Regions from separate parts of the Mesorhizobium sp. CAU 1741 genome, predicted to be linked through region 1. Evidence: riboswitches for the same ligand, from Rfam matches in the RefSeq annotation. Region 1 holds a riboswitch; the other holds the start of a gene.
The links. Region 1 has a riboswitch for cobalamin ahead of AAFN84_RS03190 (ribonucleoside-diphosphate reductase subunit alpha). Riboswitches for the same ligand answer to the same signal wherever they lie in the genome.
Positions count from the first base shown of each region.

Region 2: it holds a riboswitch for cobalamin, as region 1 does, so the genes downstream of both, AAFN84_RS14180 (aromatic ring-hydroxylating dioxygenase subunit alpha) here and AAFN84_RS03190 (ribonucleoside-diphosphate reductase subunit alpha) in region 1, are expected to answer to the same signal.

Region 1 covers NZ_JBDOQP010000001.1:650,494-653,661, forward strand. Annotated here, with positions in the region: gene AAFN84_RS03185 (D-alanine--D-alanine ligase family protein) at 1-465, opposite strand, end outside; cobalamin riboswitch at 635-845, shown strand; gene AAFN84_RS03190 (ribonucleoside-diphosphate reductase subunit alpha) at 955-3,168, shown strand, end outside.
Region 2 covers NZ_JBDOQP010000003.1:105,296-108,463, forward strand. Annotated here, with positions in the region: gene AAFN84_RS14180 (aromatic ring-hydroxylating dioxygenase subunit alpha) at 1-927, opposite strand, end outside; cobalamin riboswitch at 1,053-1,255, opposite strand; gene deoC (deoxyribose-phosphate aldolase) at 1,509-2,441, shown strand; gene AAFN84_RS14190 (aldehyde dehydrogenase family protein) at 2,459-3,168, shown strand, end outside.

The DNA of each region.
Region 1 (3,168 bases):
CCGGGCCGTCGGAAGGCCCGCTGCCGTGAAGAGCTGCTTTGCGACACATTTGTCGAGTGCTGTCGCAGAACCAAGGATGCCGCAGCCGACGAGCGGGACGCGCGCCACCTGCGCCAGCCCCTGGACCGAACCGTCCTCGCCGTGGAGCCCATGCAGCACCGGGAACAGGGCGTCGATCTTCGGCAGCTCGTGCGCTTGGTCTTGCTTTGCAAGGGCGATGATCCGGCCTAGCCCGCCGGGCACCAGGCACAGTTCCGGGCCGCTCGTGGGCCGAGCAAGTTCGCCGTCCTGGAAACTGCTCGGCAGCCAGCGCCCGTCGCTGGTGACGTAGACCGGGACCACGTCATATCGCGCGGGGTCGAGCGCGGCGACGACGTTGGTGGCCGAAAGGACGGAGACCTCGTGCTCGGCGGAACGCCCGCCGAACAACACGGCGATGCGCAATCTACCATCCGTTCCAACCATGGATTCTCCATTCCAGTGAGCGTGACGACGTCGATCACCGATAGTCAAGTCGCCGCCAAATGTCTGCCGGGAATGTCGGAAGGCGGCGCTTTTCGGGCGGTGGGCGGGCGCATCCGTGAATGCGCGTGCAAAGCTCATACAACTGGTTGACACGCATGGGCGTCATGACGCTAGATGTAGTCGTCATGGTCTTTCGAGTCGGTCCGGCTCGGAAGCTAAGAGGGAAGCCGGTGCCCCTTCAGGGAAAGCCGGCGCTGCCCCCGCAACTGTAAGCAGTGAGCTTGAGTCGAGTGACGCCACTGATGCCTAACGGCATCGGGAAGGCAGACGAGAGCGGCGACCTGCGAGCCAGGAGACCTGCCGTGACGATTTTGAACGAACCTACGGGCGGGGTGTCCCGGCGGTGCGCGATGCTTACGTGTGGGTGAAGTCCGCGCGTCCTTGCATGCGTTCCACGCAATCCCCGTCCACAACGCCCACGGGGACAAGATGCCGGCAACTACCATCCATCACGAAACGGGGCCAAGAGCTCCGATCCTGCAAGAATCCGCAGCGACACAATCGGCCGAACCCGGCTACCGGGTAATCCGCCGCAACGGCGCGGTCACGCCCTTCGACGCCAGCAAGATCATGCTGGCGCTGACAAAAGCCTTCCTGGCGGTCGAGGGATCGACGGCGGCCGGGTCACGACGGGTGCACGGCATCGTCGAGGACCTGACGGAGCAGGTGGTTTCGGCGCTTACGCGCCGCGCCGGCGAGGGGCGCACCTTCCACATCGAGGACGTGCAGGACCAGGTCGAACTGGCGCTGATGCGCAGCGAGAACCACAAGGTGGCGCGGGCCTATGTGCTCTACCGCGAAGAGCGCTCGCGCGAGCGGGCTGCAGGAACGCTGGTGGCCGAACTGCCGGCCACGCCGGCACTGCACGTGAAGGCGGAGGACGGCACGCTGCTGCCGCTGGACGAGGCACGCCTGGCGCGGGTGGTGGAAGAAGCATGCGACGGGCTGGAGGCGGTGTCGGCCGCGCCGATCATCGCCGAGGCCAGGCGCAATCTCTATGACGGCATCACGCTCGACGAACTTTCGCTGGCGCCGATCCTGGCCGCGCGCACACTGGTCGAGCAGGAGCCGAACTATGCCTTCGTTTCGGCCCGCCTGCTGCTCGACCGGCTAAGGCGCGAGGCGCTGACTTTCGTCGCCGGGAGACCGGAGCAGGCGACACAGGCGGAAATCGCCACGCGTTATGCGAGCTATTTTCCGGAGTACATCCAGACAGGCATCGACGCCGACCTGATCGACCCCGAACTGGCGCGGTTCGATCTGAAGCGCCTGGGCGACGCGCTCAAGCCGGAGCGTGACCTCGACTTTCAATATCTGGGGCTGCAGACCCTCTACGACCGCTATTTTCTGCACACGAAGGGCAAGCGGTTCGAGCTGCCGCAGGCGTTCTTCATGCGCGTGGCGATGGGGCTGGCGATCCGCGAAATCGACCGCGAGGGCAGGGCGATCGAGTTCTACGACCTGTTGTCGTCGTTCGACTTCATGGCCTCGACACCGACGCTGTTCAATGCGGGCACGACGCGACCGCAGCTTTCATCCTGCTTCCTGACGACCATCGGCGACGACCTCGACGCGATCTTCAAGGGTGTGAAGGACAACGCGCTTCTGGCGAAGTATTCGGGTGGGCTGGGCAACGACTGGACGCCGGTGCGTGGGCTTGGCGCGCACATCAAGGGCACCAATGGCGAGAGCCAGGGCGTGGTGCCGTTCCTGAAAGTCGCCAACGATACCGCCATCGCCGTCAACCAGGGCGGCAAGCGCAAGGGCGCGGTCTGCGCCTACCTGGAGACGTGGCACGTCGACATCGAGGAGTTTCTCGACCTGCGCAAGAATACCGGCGACGACCGGCGCCGCACGCATGACATGAACACGGCGAACTGGGTGCCGGACCTGTTCATGGAGCGCGTCGAGGCGAACGGCGAGTGGACGCTGTTCTCGCCCGACGAGACGCCGGATCTGCACGACCTTTACGGCAAGTCGTTCCGCAAGGCCTACGAGGCGCATGAGGCGCGGGCGGCGGCCGGCGAGGTGAAGGTGTTCCGCAAGATCAGGGCCGTCGACCTGTGGCGCAAGATGCTGACGATGCTGTTCGAGACCGGCCATCCGTGGATCACGTTCAAGGACCCGTGCAACATTCGCTCCCCGCAAGGTCATGTCGGCGTGGTGCATTCGTCCAATCTGTGCACCGAGATCACGCTCAACACGTCGAAGGACGAGGTAGCGGTCTGCAACCTCGGATCGGTGAACCTCCTCAATCACGTGAGCGAGAACGGGCTCAACCTCGACCGGCTGGCCAAGACGATCGGCACGGCGATGCGCATGCTCGACAATGTCGTCGACATCAATTTCTACACTATTCCCGAAGCGCGTGCGTCGAACCTGCGCCACCGCCCGGTTGGGCTCGGCCTGATGGGCTTCCAGGATGCGCTGCAGAAGCTGCGCATCGCGTATGCGTCGGATGCGGCGGTGGATTTCGCCGATCGTTCGATGGAGGCGATCAGCTATCACGCGATCTCGGCATCAGTTGATCTCGCAGCCGAGCGCGGACGCTATGCCAGCTTCGATGGCTCATTGTGGTCGAAAGGCATCCTGCCGATCGATTCGATCAAGCTGCTCGAAGAGGCGCGGCCCGGCGTCGACATG
Region 2 (3,168 bases), on a different contig from region 1:
GCCCAGCACATGGTTCCAGGTGGTGGGATAATGATAAAGCAGCAACGCCCCGATCCGGTCCGTTGAAACCGTGTCGGAGAGATCGCGCTTGACCGCGCGCTTGCCCGTCATGGTGTAGCTCACGGCATCGCGCAGCAGCGGCGCGCGGGTCGAACGATACTGGCCGCCCTCGTCGATGCGGAACCTGGACGGCAGGCCCGCCGCCTCGCATTTCGCCCAGTGCTCCAGCATTTCGGGGTCGCTTTCGGCGCCATTGACGCCGGTGACGTTGGGTGCCTCCGGAAAGGTCTTGCACAGCTCGGGATGATTGCCGGCGCAGTGGTAGCACTCGCGGTTGTTTTCCCAGACCAGCTTCCAGTTGCCTTTCTCGATGATCGTCGATTCGAAGGCCACTTTCGCCTCGGTCAGCCTGTGCGGCGCGAAATAGGGCTCCATCAGCGTCCGGAACGGCGCGAAGTCCATCGGTTCGTCGGCGAGGCAGATGAAGACGTAGCCCGCCACGCTCTCGCAGGCGACGGGCTTGAGCGAGAACTGCGACGGGTCGAAGTCGTCTGCCATCTGGCGTGCGAAGAGCAGCTTGCCGTCGAGATCATAGGTCCACTGGTGATAGGGGCAGACGAGCCGCGCCGAGGTGCCCTTGTGTGAGTTGCACACGCGGCTGCCGCGATGCCGGCAGGAATTGTGGAAGGCGCGGATGTTTCCGACGCGATCGCGCACCAGCACGACCGGGTAGCTGCCCACCTGCACCGTCATGAAGCTGCCCGGCTTCGGCAGTTCGCAGTCATGGCCGACGAACAGCCAGTCGCGATACCAGATCAGCTCCATGTCGAGCTTGAAGAAATCGGGATCGGTGTAAAAGGGCTGCTCGAGGGAATAGCCCTCCTTGCGGCTGCGTATCAGCCTCAGCATCTCGTTGCGCGCATCCATGTCCGTCCTCGCATCCGTTCACAAGGACTGAACTGGTGGTGATGGAGGGAGGAATGGCGCCGGCAAGCAAACCCGCAAGGGTCCTCCGGAGCGCTTCCGCCTCTTGACCGCCCACCGCGATCAGTCGGTTTTGTCAGGCCTGTGGCTGGTTTCCGGGCTCCGAAGCCGTCCTTGCGGGACCGTCCCGACACCTTCCCGGACGTTGTCGTCCAGTGGTCTCCCGTCGGGCTTTCAGCTTCGCTACCGTTGCGGGGGCAGCGCCGGATTTAGACCGGCTTCCCAATTCTCCGCTCCTTGAAAGAACGGCACCTCAGGCTGGCTCATCTAACCACGCAGCGGCCGCGTGGAAACACGCGAAAGCGACATTGCACAGACGCAAAGACGACAAGGCTCCCACGGCCGTCTTCCACCGTTCCGTTTCGGCCGGATTCATGCGATAGGTGCTCAAACTTTGACCAATGGGACAAAAGAAGCGTGCCATGACGAGCACCCAGACGAGACAGCCTGCCACCGCGGCAAACGTCCATGCGCTGCCGACGGCAATCGCGCCGGTCCATGGCGATCTGCCACGCAATCCGGGCATGAAGCTCGACCTTGGCTGGCTGGAGGAGATGCGCGCCGTCAACCGCAGCGCGCTGGAGCGCCGAGCCACGACACTGACAAAGCGGCGCTCGATCAAGGCTGACAACCAGGCGGCTTGGCTGCTGCGTTCCATCTCGCTGATGGACCTGACGACGCTCAACAGCAACGACACCGACGAGCGTGTACGCCGGCTTTGCGCCAAGGCGCGCAATCCGCTGCGCTCCGACCTAGTCGATGGACTGGGTCTCGGCGACACCATCATCCGGCCGGCCGCCGTCTGCGTCTATCACCCTTTCGTGGCGACCGCCGTGAAGGCATTGAGCGGCACCGGCATTCACGTTGCGGCCGTCTCGACAGCGTTCCCGCATGGCCTGACACCACTCGAAACCCGCATCGCGGAAATCAAGGCATCCGTCGGCGACGGCGCTGACGAGATCGACGTCGTGATCCCGCGCGGACTGGTTCTTGGCGCAAGATGGGCCGAGCTCTACGACGAGGTGCGGAAGTTCCGCGAGGCATGTGGCGAGGCGCATCTCAAGGTCATTCTGGGCACCGGCGAGCTTTCGACGCTGCGCAATGTCATGCTGGCCTCGATGGTATCGATGATGGCGGGTGCCGACTTCATCAAGACCTCGACCGGCAAGGAAAGCGTCAATGCGACGCTGCCTGTCGGGCTGGTCATGACGCGCGCCATCCGTGCCTACGAGGAGCGGACGGGATTCAAGATCGGCTTCAAGCCCGCCGGAGGCATATCTGCCGCAAAGGCATCGCTCGACTGGCTGGTGATGATGAAAGAGGAACTCGGCCGGCGATGGCTCGAGCCCGACCTCTTCCGCTTCGGCGCGTCGAGCCTGCTCACCGACATCGAGCGCCAGCTCGAGCATCACCTCACAGGCCGCTATTCGGCCGCCCACCGCCACGCAATGGCGTGAATGTCGGGGAGCCTCTCGTGAACATTATCGACCGCTATCACGCCATGGAATACGGACCCGCCCCCGAATCCCGCAGCGAAGCCGATGCGTGGCTCAAGGCCCGCGACTTCTCGGCGTCGCTGTATATCGGCGGCGAATGGAGGAAGGCGGCAGGCGGCAAGACCTTCGTCGTGACAGAGCCTTCGACAGGCAAGACCCTTGCACGCGTCTCGGATGCCGGCGAAGCGGACATCGACGCTGCGGTGGCAGCGGCCTGCAAGGCGCTGCCGAAATGGCAGGCAGCGACCGGATACGAGCGCGCGCGCGTGCTCTATGCCATCGGGCGGGCGATGCAGCGCCATGCGCGCCTGTTCGCCGTGCTGGAATCAATCGACAACGGCAAGCCGATCCGCGAGAGCCGCGACATCGACGTGCCGCTGGCCGTGCGGCACTTCATCCACCATGCCGGTTGGGCACAATCGCTCGCGAAGGAGTTTCCAGGCCATTCCGGCGTCGGTGTCGCCGGCCAGATCATTCCTTGGAATTTTCCGCTGCTGATGCTCGCCTGGAAGATCGCGCCGGCGCTTGCTGCCGGCTGCACGGTGGTGCTGAAGCCGGCTGAATTCACGCCGCTCTCCGCCATTCTTTTCGCCGAAATCTGCGAGCGGGCTGGCGTTCCGAAGGGGGTCGTCAACATTGTCCATGGCGGGCCTGAGGCCGGTGCTGCCATCGTCAACCATCCCGGTAT